Regions from separate parts of the Actinomadura sp. B10D3 genome, predicted to be linked through region 3. Evidence: predicted binding sites of a transcription regulator. Region 3 holds the regulator's gene; each other region holds the start of a gene.
What was found. The regulator HrcA, encoded in region 3, represses chaperone genes, less so after heat shock. The targets are predictions, from matches to a motif close to TTGGCACTCTCNNNNNGAGAGTGCCAA.
Positions count from the first base shown of each region.

Region 1: groES (co-chaperone GroES) is a predicted target of HrcA. The motif match lies at 1,924-1,950, and genes of this name have one in related genera.
Region 2: ABGB11_RS23150 (FmdB family zinc ribbon protein) is a predicted target of HrcA. The motif match lies at 1,959-1,985, and genes of this name have one in related genera.

Region 1 is NZ_JBDPLY010000016.1:80,513-84,424, reverse strand. It holds gene groL (chaperonin GroEL) at 1-1,407, opposite strand, end outside; gene groES (co-chaperone GroES) at 1,492-1,803, opposite strand; gene ABGB11_RS23685 (SAM-dependent methyltransferase) at 2,037-3,257, shown strand.
Region 2 is NZ_JBDPLY010000015.1:173,002-176,913, reverse strand. It holds gene ABGB11_RS23155 (MMPL family transporter) at 1-1,226, opposite strand, end outside; gene ABGB11_RS23150 (FmdB family zinc ribbon protein) at 1,556-1,921, opposite strand; gene ABGB11_RS23145 (potassium/proton antiporter) at 2,080-3,564, opposite strand; gene ABGB11_RS23140 (NAD(P)-dependent oxidoreductase) at 3,668-3,912, opposite strand, start outside.
Region 3 is NZ_JBDPLY010000030.1:11,197-15,108, forward strand. It holds gene hemW (radical SAM family heme chaperone HemW) at 1-298, shown strand, start outside; gene ABGB11_RS33430 (DUF3097 domain-containing protein) at 295-1,110, opposite strand; gene hrcA (heat-inducible transcriptional repressor HrcA) at 1,316-2,326, shown strand; gene dnaJ (molecular chaperone DnaJ) at 2,327-3,463, shown strand; gene ABGB11_RS33445 (16S rRNA (uracil(1498)-N(3))-methyltransferase) at 3,554-3,912, shown strand, end outside.

The sequences.
Region 1 (3,912 bases), on a different contig from region 3:
CGCCTGCACCTTGGAGACGACGACGTAGCCCTCCTGGCCGGCGTTCTCGGAGATCCAGCGGAGCGGCTCGTTCAGCGCGCGGCGGACCGCCTCTGCGCCGGTGGCCTCGTCGCCGGACAGGCCGAGGGAGTCGAAGCCCTCCTTGCCGACGTGCACCAGCGCGCTGCCGCCGCCGGAGACGATGCCCTCCTCGATCGCCGCGCGGGTCGCCGAGATGGCGTCCTCCAGGCGGTGCTTCTTCTCCTTCAGCTCCACCTCGGTGGCGGCGCCGACGCGCAGCACGCAGACGCCGCCGGCCAGCTTGGCCAGGCGCTCCTGCAGCTTCTCGCGGTCCCAGTCGGAGTCGCTGTTCTCGATCTCGACCTTGATCTGGTTGACCCGCGCGTTGATCTCGTCCGCGGAGCCCTCGCCGTCGACGATGGTGGTGGCGTCCTTGGTGACGGTGATCCGGCGGGCGCGGCCGAGGTCCTCCAGCCCGATGGAGTCGAGCTTGAGGCCGATGGCCTCGCTGACGACCTGGCCGCCGGTCAGGGTGGCCATGTCGCCGAGCATCGCCTTGCGGCGGTCGCCGAAGCCCGGCGCCTTCACCGCGACGGAGGTGAACGTGCCGCGGATCTTGTTGGCGACCAGCAGCGCGAGGGCCTCGCCCTCGACGTCCTCGGCCACCACGAGCAGCGGCTTCTTGGTCTGCGCGACCTTCTCGGCCAGCGGCAGGAACTCCTGCACGTTGGAGATCTTGCCGTCCACGATGAGCACGTAGGCGTCCTCCAGGACGGCCTCCATGCGCTCGTGGTCGGTGACCATGTGCGGCGACAGGTAGCCCTTGTCGAACTGGAGGCCCTCGGTGAACTCCAGTTCGAGGCCCATGGTGTGGGCCTCCTCGACGGTGATGACGCCGTCCTTGCCGACCTTGTCGAACGCCTCGGCGATGAGCTCGCCGATCTGCGGGTCCTGCGCGGAGATGGTGGCGACGTGGGCGATCTCGCCCTTCTCGCCGACCTCGCGGGCCGACTTGCGCAGCTGGTCGGAGACGTACTGGGCGGCCGCGTCGATGCCGCGCTTGAGGGCGAGCGGCGACGCGCCGGCCGCCACGTTGCGGGTGCCCTCGCGGACCAGCGCCTGCGCGAGGACGGTCGCCGTGGTGGTGCCGTCACCCGCGATGTCGTTGGTCTTGGTCGCCACTTCCTTGGCGAGCTGGGCCCCGAGGTTCTCGTAGGGGTCCTCCAGCTCCACCTCGCGGGCGATGGTGACGCCGTCGTTGGTGATCGTCGGCGCGCCGAACTTCTTGTCGATGACGACGTTGCGGCCGCGCGGGCCGATCGTCACCTTGACGGCGTCCGCGAGAGCGTTGACGCCGCGCTCAAGAGCCCGGCGAGCGTCCTCCTCGAACTCCAGGATCTTCGCCATGCGGATACTCCTCTTTACGCGATCCGCCCCGGCAGGCCCGCCGAAGGCGGCGCCGACCGGGGCGGGTGCATCACGTCTCGGTGATTACTTCTCGATGACCGCGAGCACGTCGCGGGCCGAGAGGACGAGGTACTCCTCGTTGTTGTACTTGACCTCGGTGCCGCCGTACTTGCTGTAGAGCACGACCTCGCCGACCTTGACGTCGACCGGGACGCGCTCGCCCTTGTCGTCGACGCGACCCGGGCCAACGGCAAGGACGGTGCCCTCCTGGGGCTTCTCCTTGGCGGTGTCCGGAATCACCAGGCCCGACGCGGTGGTGGTCTCGGCCTCAAGCGGCTGGACGACGATGCGGTCCTCAAGCGGCTTGAGAACAACCTTGGTGGCGGTCGTCACGATCTGACCTCCCCTTCGATTGGTCCTCGGCCGGCCACGGATGACCGGCCAGCACATGTGACAGAAGAGGCGACCCTGGACCGGCCTGCCGTCGCGGGTGCCAGACCGACCTTTGTCGCTGTGTTGGCACTCTCACTATGAGAGTGCCAGACATGGAGACTATTCCGTGCCCGTTGGCCCGTCAACACGGACACGGAGGCGCCGCACGCAGTTCACCGGGGGCTACCTTCCACTCTATGGACATCGCGTCGTTCCGGGCCCTGCGCACCCCCTCCGGGCAGGAGCTCCTCCGCGAGACGGCCGCGGCGGACCTGGGCGAGGGCGCACTCCTCGCCACCGCGTCCCGCTTGCGCGAACGGCACGATCCCGCGCTCGTCGCCGCCGCGCTGACGCAGGCGCGGCTGCGCGTGCGGGCGCGGGCCAAGTTCGGCGCGGACGCCGAGCGCATGTACTTCACCCAGGCAGGGCTGGAGCAGTCGACCCGCGCGAGCGTGGCGGCCTACAGGGCGGGACGGTTCGCAGACCGGCTCCACGGCGCGCGTGTCCTCGACATGGGATGCGGGATAGGGGCCGACCTCGTCGCCCGAGCGCACGCGGGGCTCGCCGGGGAGGGCGTGGAACTCGACCCGCTCACTGCCGAGGTGGCCCAGGCGAACGTGACCGCTCTCGGGCTGGACGGTCTTGCCTCCGTACGGGTGGGTGACGCGACCGAGGAGGACCCGTGCGAGTTCGGCGCGGTGTTCGCCGACCCTGGACGGCGGACCGCGCGAGGCCGGGTGTTCGATCCCCGCTCGTACGAGCCGCCGCTCGACGTCGTCCTCGACATGGCCGCCAAGACGCCGGCCGCCTGCGTGAAGGTCGCGCCCGGCATCCCCCATGAGGCCGTTCCGGACGGCGCTGAGGCCGAATGGGTCTCGGTCGGTGGTGACGTCAAGGAAGCGGCCTTGTGGCTGGGTGAGCTGGCCGGGGAGGTGGGGCGCCGTGCCACGCTGCTGTCGTCCGACCTCGATCCGGAGGTGTGGACGCTGACGCCGCAGGGGTTCGACGTTCCGGACGTGCGTGCGTGGGGCCGTTACCTGTACGAGCCTGACGGAGCCGTGATCCGCGCCCATCTGGTCGGCGAGGTGGCGGAGCTGGTCGGCGGCGGCCTGGCCGATCCGAACATCGCGTACATCACGTCCGATGAGCTGCGTCCGACTCCGTTCGCCTCCGCCTACGCGATGGAGGACGTGCTGCCGTTCTCGGTGAAGCGGCTGCGCGCGGAGCTGCGGCGGCGCGAGATCGGGGTGCTGACCGTGAAGAAGCGCGGCTCGGCCGTGGACGTCGACCGGCTCCGGCGCGACCTCGGCTTCGGCGGGCGGCGCGCCGGACGCGGCGCGAAGGAGCTGACCCTGGTGGTCACGCGCGTCGGCGGCGACCCGGTCGCGCTGCTCGCCCACCCGGTCACGGCCGCCTGACCCGCGTCGCGGCCGCCTGACCCGCGTCGCGGGCGTCTGACCCGCCCGGACGGGCGCCCGGACGGCAACCCTGCCCAAAGATCTTCCCCGCGGCGGGCAACACCAAGGGGGGCCGCGCGACGCGCCATGGCCGTGCAAATCATCGGCGCTTTCCGGCATTGCGTTCACCACCGGGATTACGGGCGCCCGGCAAGCGCCGCCGGAGCCCGGGAAAACGGCCCGGCGAGATCAACCGGCCGGAAAACACCAAGGCAGGTTCAGCGGCCGGGACTCCGCGGGCCCCAATGCGTCCCCGAAATGCCCCGCGGCGCGTTCCGCGGCATCACGCCGTCCGCACACGCATCGCCCGGCCGTAGTGGACCGGAGGTTCGGGAACTGCCGATGTTGGACGAGATGTACGGACAGAACGCCGGACGCCGCGGCCATCCCCGCCGTCCACCGGACGGCACCCATCACCACGATCACCGCAAGAGCCGTGAAGCAGGAAATCCCTCGCCCGCCCGACTATTCCGCGCTATTCACCCCAGCCGGATAACAGGCGCATTCCGCAGAACTCATAATCTTCTCTGCTACCCGTTTTAGCAGTGCTCTACACGCACTACAGTGGCCACTCCAGAGATTCATTTGCCGTGCGTCATTTCGTCGCGCCGGCACA
Region 2 (3,912 bases), on a different contig from region 3:
AACTGCCCCGCGTCCGAGATGCCGTCCGCCTTCAGCGAGGTCAGGCCGAGCGTGAGGACGATGAGGCCGAGCATGCTCGCGGCCCAGATCACGCGCGGGCGCCTGCCGACCAGGCCGGCCACGCGGTTCCACACGCCGTGCTCGGCCTCGTAGGACTCGGGCTTGAGGTACTTCTCGTCGTACCGGGGGATCAGCGGCCAGAACAGCCAGCGGCCGAAGATGACGAGCAGGGCCGGCAGGAGGGTCGTCATGGCGGCGAGGGCGGTGATGACGCCCGCGGCGGCCACGGGCCCCATGCCCGAGGTGGAGTTCATCTCGGCGAGCAGCAGGCACAGCAGCCCGACGGCGACGGTGGCGGCGGAGGCGATGATGGCGGGCGCGGCGCGGTGCAGCGCGTAGGCCATGGCCTCGTGCCGGTCCTCGTGCCGGTGCAGCTCCTCCCGGTAGCGGGCGACGAGCAGCAGCGCGTAGTCGGTGGCGACGCCGAAGACGAGGACGGTCAGGATTCCGGCGCTCTGCCCGTTGACGGTGAGGTCCGCGTACTTGGCGAGCAGGTACACCGTCGACTGGGCGAGCCCCAGGGCGAAGACCGCGCTCAGTACTGGGACGAACCAGAGAAGGGGGCTGCGGTAGATGAAGAGCAGCAGGACGATGACGACGAGGCCGGCGGCCATGAGCAGGAAGCCGTCGAGGCTCTCGAAGACCTTGAACTGGTCGGCGCCACCGCCCGCGGGTCCGGTGACGTGGGAGGTCAGGCCGGGAGGCCCGCGCTCGGCGAGGTCACGCGCGTCGTCGACCGCGGCGATCAGGTCCACGTCCGTCAGGGGCACCAGCGTCTGGAGGGCCTTGCCGTCCTTGGACGGGAAGGGGCCCTGCACCTGCTGCGCGCCCGGCAGCTTCGTGAACGCGGCGGCGTCCGAGGCGGCCTTCGCCTTGTCCGCCGGGGTGATGCCGCCGGACCGCTCGTAGACGACGACGGCGAGCATCGTCTCGTCCTTGCGGAACCGCTCCTCCAGCTCGACGACCTGGGTCGATTCGGCGCCGGACGGCAGCCAGGCCGCCGCGTCGTTCTCCTCGACGTCGCCGAGCTTGCCGGCGAGGGGGCCGAGGGCCGCCAGCAGGACGATCCACAGGGCGAGGACGGCCCATTTGGTGCGCCGTCCGGCGATCAGTCCGGCCAGGCGGTGTGACCGGGAATTGGGGGGAGCCGGGCTGGGTGCGCTCATGGTTCCTCCTGTGTGCACAGGGCGATGTCCGAAAGACGAGATATATCGTGTCTGCCGTAGAGTCTCTCGACTCCCGAGAGATGTCAAGTACTATCGCGAAATCGCGAGGAGAGAACCGTGCGGGCCCCCAGGTCGTCTCCCATCCCCTCAATGGTCGCGAAACCGCACCTCTCCGCGCCTCCGGCGAGAGGAGGGAACGCGGCTACCCCCTTCGGGTCACAAAAAAGCCGCCGCCTACACCGGAAGTTGTAGGCGGCGGCGTCAGAGCACCACGGAAGCCGGGGGATCCGCGCGGGGATCCCCCGGTGGGCGTACGGGAACCGGGAAGGTCAGGCGACCTTCTCGGACGAGGAGGAGGACGACGTGCTGGAGGACGAGGCGCTTCCAGACGACGACGTCGAGGAGTCGGAGGACGACGAGGACGACGAGGACGAGTCCGACTTGGCGGAGTCGCCTCCCGAGGAGCCGTTGGACGAGCCGTTCGCGGACGCCCCCGCGGTCGAGGACGGCGTGCCGGAGCCGCGGCTGTCGGTGCGGTAGAAGCCCGACCCCTTGAAGATGATCCCCGCGGCGGAGAAGACCTTGCGGAGCTTGCCGGTGCACGCCGGGCATTCGGTCAGCGCGTCGTCGCTGAACTTCTGCACGACCTCCAGAGGCTCGCCGCACTCGGTGCAAACGTACTGATACGTCGGCACGGTTCCTCCTAGCTGACGCAACCCGGCCGAGACCGGACTGGCACTCACTCTGAACGACTGCTAATGGTACCGGTGTCTCGAACAGGATTCGTCCCCGGGATGTTCCCTGGCCGTCCCCGGGATGCTCCCCGGCCGTCCCGCCCCGCCCGAGCGCTCGTTCAGGCGCCCGTCTCGCCGAACCAGCCCGCCAGCCTGCCCTTACGGCTGACCGCGCGCAGCCGCCGCTCCGTGGTATCGCGCACGGCGGCGGTGGTCACGACCAGGAGCGTGTCACCCGCCTGCAAGGGCGTGGACGGTTCGGGGACGAAGCTCGTCCCGCCCCGCACGATGAGCGTGACCGACGCGCCGGGAGGCAGCCGCAGCTCGAAGATCTCCACGCCGTTCAGCAGCGAGTCCTCGGGGATCCGGACCTCCAGCAGGTCGGCGTGCAGTTCCTCCAGCGGCGCCGCCTCGACGCCCAGCTCGCGGGTCTGCTCGTCGCTCTTGAGCCGGCACAGGCGCGCCGCCAGCGGCAGCGTCGGCCCCTGGAGGGCGGTGAACACGACGACGATGTTGAAGACGAGCGCGAAGATCCGGTCGGCGTTCTCGACCTCCGCCACCATCGGGATGGTGGCGAGGACGATCGGGACGGCGCCCCGCAGGCCGGCCCAGGACGCGAACAGCTTCTCGCCCCACGTCAGCTTGAACCCGATCGTGGACAGCACGACCGACACCGGCCGGGCGATGAGCAGCAGCACGAAGCCGACCACGAGCGCGGGCAGGATCTGCGCGGGAAGGTCGCCGGGGTCGGCCAGCAGGCCGAGCATCACGAACAGCCCGATCTGCGCGAGCCAGCCGACGCCCTCGGCGAAGCCGCGGGTCGCCGGGCGGTGCGGGAGCCGCGCGTTCCCGAGGACGAGCGCGCTGACGTAGACGGCGAGGAACCCGCTCGCGTGCAGCAGGGAGGTGGCCCCGTAGGCGACGATCGCCAGCGACATGACGGCGATGGGGTAGAGGCCCGACGCGGGCAGCGCGATGCGGCGCAGCGCCTGCGCGCCCAGCCAGCCGATGGCGACGCCCATGATGGCGCCCGCGACCAGCTCGTACACCATCACGCCGAGCAGCTCGGCGAGGTTGGGCGCGCCGCTGTGGGCGCTGAGCGCGATCACGATGATGACGACGGGCGCGTCGTTGAAGCCGGATTCGGCCTCCAGCAGGCCGGTCAGCCGGGACGGCAGCGGCAGCCGCCGCAGCACCGAGAACACGGCCGCCGCGTCGGTCGGCGCGAGCACCGCGGCCAGCAGGAACGCGGGCTGCCAGTCCAGGCCGACGAGCCACATGGCGGCGAGCGCCACCACCACGATGCTGATGAGCGTGCCGAGGGTGGACACGCTGACCGCGGCGGGCACCGAGTGCCGGACGTGTCGCCAGCTGGTGGTGATGCCGCCTTCGGCCAGGATCAGGACGAGGGCGGCGAAGCCGAGCGTCTCGGCCAGCTCCGCGTTGTCGAACTGGATGTGGAGGGGGCCGGACTCGCCGATGAAAAGGCCGAGGCCCATGTACGCCAGCAGGGTCGGCAGTCCCGCCTTGTGGGACAGCCTGACCGCGACGATGGCGCTGAGTACGAGCGTGGCCCCGAGGAGTAGCCAGATGTCGAGGTGCACATCCCACCCTTCGGGGTCGTCAAAGTTGATCGTTTAGGAATCCTACAGATTCATCGGCAAATCGCATATTTACGGTTGAGGGATGGCGCGTCGCGGAGCGTGGCTAACGGCGTTTGACCTGCGGTTTTACCCCGTTGACCACGTTCTGCACGTTTCGTCCCTGGATGGCCGCGGTGACGTTGTCCTGCACCATCGCGACCAGGGTGAGCTGGGACTGCACGGACGCCCCGGCGGCGTGCGGCGACAGGAGGACGTCCTCGTGGGAGCGCAGCGGATGCTCCTGCGGGAGCGGTTCCTCGTCGAACACGTCCAGGGCCGCCCCAGCCAGGCGTCCCGAGTCCAGAGCGG
Region 3 (3,912 bases):
CGGCGGCACCCGGTGGTGGAACGTCAAGCATCCCGCCGCGTACGCCGCCCGCCTCGCCGAGGGCACGACGCCCGCGCACGCGAGGGAGATCCTGGACGACGATGACCGCCGCTTCGAGCGCATCATGCTCGAACTGCGCCTGGCGCAGGGCTGCCCCGCCACCCTCCTGGACGACGAGTCCGTCCGCAGGGCGATCGACGACGGCCTGATCGAGCCCGCGCCCTATGGGCAGGGTCGGGCCGTCCTCACCCGGAAGGGCCGCCTCCTGGCCGACGCCGTCCTCCGAGACCTGACCTAGGGCGCCGTCACGAAGTCGATGAGTTCCTCGACCCGGCCCAGAAGGGCCGGTTCGAGGTCGGTGTAGGTGTTCACCGAGGCGAGGATCCGCTTCCAGGCGGCGCCGGTGTCGTCGCCCCAGCCGAGTTCGGCGATGACGCCCTCTTTCCAGGGGACGCCGCGAGGGATGCGGGGCCAGGCGCCGATGCCCACCGCCGCGGGCTTGACGGCCTCCCAGATGTCGATGAACGGGTGGCCGGTCACGAGCACGTGCGGGGACGTGATCCGCTCGGCGATCCGCGACTCCTTGGAGCCGTCCACGAGGTGGTCGACGAGGACCCCCAGGCGGCGTCCCTCGTCCGGCGCGAACTCCTCGACGATGGCGGGCAGGTCGTCCACGCCTTCGAGGTACTCCACGACGACGCCCTCCACGCGCAGGTCGTGGCCCCAGATCTTCTCGACCAGCTCGGCGTCGTGGACGCCCTCCACGTAGATGCGGCTCTCCTTGGCCACCCGCGCCCGCAGCCCCTGGACGGCGATGGACCCGGACGCCGAGCGCGCCGGCTTCCCGGGCGCCGCCGGCGGCCGGACCAGCGTCACCGGCTCGCCGTCGATGAGGAAGCCGGACTTCGCCAGCGGGAACACCCGCCGCTTGCCGAACCGGTCCTCCAGGGTGACGCCGGACTTGTCGCAGGCGACCACGGCGCCGCAGAAACCGCTGTCGGGGTCCTCGGCGACGAGCCCCGGCTCGGCCGGGACCTCGGGGATGAGCCCCTTGCGCGGCCTGCGCCAGTCGCCGGCCAGCACGTCGTTTCCGTAGTTCTTACTCACCACGGGTCCGCACATTAACCCGGCGGAGTGCCCGCGCGGCGTCGTCCCTCGTTCCTCGGCGTGGCGCAGGCGTCCGATACGGATAGGATCGCGCAGCCGCACGGGGCGGCCGCGGGCACGCCAGGGGGCCTCTCGGGGCCGTACACTTGGCACTCGGGAGTATGGAGTGCCAGCGGCGCATCCCGAGCCGACGAAGGAGGTGGGAAACGTGCTGGACGACCGGAAGCTCGCGGTCCTGCGCGCCATCGTCGAGGACTACGTGTCCACCAACGAGCCGGTCGGCTCCAAGGCGCTCGCGGACCGGCACAACCTCGGCGTGTCGCCGGCGACCATCCGCAACGACATGGCGGTCCTCGAAGAGCAGGGCTACATCGCCCAGCCGCACACCAGCGCCGGGCGCGTCCCCACGGACAAGGGCTACCGGCTGTTCGTCGACCGGCTGTCCACGATCAAGCCGCTGTCGATCGCGGAGCGGCGCGCCATCGAGACGTTCCTGTCCGGGGCGTACGACCTCGACGACGTGGTCGGCCGCACGGTCCGGCTGCTCGCGCAGCTGACGCGGCAGGCCGCGGTGGTGCAGTACCCGTCGCTGACCCGTTCGACGGTGCGGCACGTGGAACTGGTCCCGGTCGCCGAGGGCCGGCTGCTGCTCGTCCTGATCACCGACACCGGGCGGGTCGAGCAGCGCGTCATCGAGACCGGGCCGATCTCCGAGGAATCGATCGGGCACCTGCGGGCGTTGCTGAACACATGCCTGGACGGGCTGGGTCTCGGCGACGTCCCGGCGGCCGTGGCGGACCTGCCCGAGAAGGTGGGCCCGGACGACCGGCCGGTCGCCGCGGCGGTCCTGTCGGTCCTGCTGGAGACGCTCGTCGAGAAGCACGAGGAGAAGATCGTCTTCGCCGGCGCGGCCAACCTCGCCGCCGTGGACTTCTCGCAGAGCCTGCGGGAGGTGCTCGTGGCGCTGGAGGAACAGGTCGTCCTCATGCGGCTGCTCGGCGAGACCGGCGACTCCTCTACAGTTACGGTGCGGATCGGCACCGAGAACCCCGACCAGGGGCTCAAGTCGACTTCGGTCGTCGCCGCCGACTACGGCGTGGGCGACCTCACCTTGGCCCGGCTGGGAGTGCTCGGGCCTACACGCATGGATTACCCCAGCACGATGGGAGCGGTACGGGCAGTGGCACGCTACGTGGGACAGATCCTGGCGGGGTCGTAAGTGGCGAACGACTACTACGCGACCCTCGGCGTCCGGCGGGACGCCAGCGCCGACGAGGTCAAGAAGGCCTACCGCCGGCTCGCGCGGGAACTCCACCCGGACGTCAACCCGGATCCGGAGACCCAGGAGAAGTTCAAAGAGATCACCCAGGCCTACGAGGTGCTCTCCGATCCGAAGAAGCGCGAGATGTACGACCTCGGCGCGGACCCGTTCGCGGCCGCGGGCGGGGCGGGCGCGAGCGGTTTCGGGGGCGCCGGGTTCCCGTTCAGCGACATCATGGACGCCTTCTTCGGCACGGCGACCTCGCGCGGCCCCCGGTCGCGGGCGCGGCGCGGCCGGAACGCGACGCTGCGGGTCGAGCTCGACCTCGCCGAGACCGCGTTCGGCACGACCCGGGAGCTGTCCATCGACACCGCGGTCGCCTGCGCGACGTGCGAGGGGTCGGGCTGCGCGCCCGGCACGCACCCGGAGACGTGCGACACCTGCCACGGGCGCGGCGAGGTGCAGCAGGTCCAGCGCTCGTTCCTCGGCCAGGTCATGACGGCCCGGCCGTGCCCGGCGTGCGGCGGCTTCGGCTCGGTGATCCGCAACCCGTGCACCGAGTGCTCCGGCGACGGCCGGGTCCGCACCCGGCGCACCGTCAAGGTCAAGATCCCCGCGGGCGTGGAGAACGGCATCCACATCCAGCTCGCCGGCGAGGGCGAGGTCGGCCCCGGCGGCGGCCCGCCCGGCGACCTGTTCCTGGAGATCGTGGAGAAGCCCCACCCGATCTTCGAGCGGGAGGGCGACGACCTGCACTGCACGGTCGAGATCCCGATGACGGCGGCGGCGCTCGGCACCAGCGTCACGATCGAGACGCTGGACGCGGCCGAGAGCGTCGACATCAAGCCCGGCACGCAGTCGGGGCAGGTCATCACGCTCTACAACCGGGGCGTCCGGCACCTCAACGAGAGCGGCCGCGGCGACCTGATGATCCACGTGAACGTGGAGACGCCGAACCGGCTCGACGAGGAGCAGGAGGAGCTGCTCCGCCGTCTGGCGGCGCTGCGCGGCGAGGAGCGCCCGCCCGGCAAGTTCGCCCCCGGGCAGCGCAGCGGGGTGTTCTCCCGCATCAAGGACGTGTTCAACCAGCACTGAAGCGCAGTGGCGGCGGCCTACCAGGAGGGCCGCCGCGGCGACATCGAGCAGGGCGGCACTGGCGAACGCCCATGAGCGAACGGAGACCGCATGAGCCCGCCGGTCTTCCTCGCCGGGACCGACGCGCTCCGGCGCGATTCGGTCCTGCTGGACGGGCCCGAGGGACGGCACGCCGCGGCCGTGCGGCGGCTGCGTCCCGGTGAGCGCGTCGACCTGACCGACGGCGAGGGCCTGCTGGCCGAGTGCGTGGTCACCGCCGCCGACCGTGCCTCCCTCACGCTGGACGTGCTGGCCCGGCACCGCCAGCCCCCGCCCGCGCCGCGCATCGTGGTCGTCCAGGCCCTGCCGAAGGGCGACCGGGGCGAGTTGGCGGTCGAGACCATGACCGAGGTCGGCGTGGACGAGATCGTCCCGTGGCCCGCGGCGCGCTGCGTCACCCGATGGAAGCC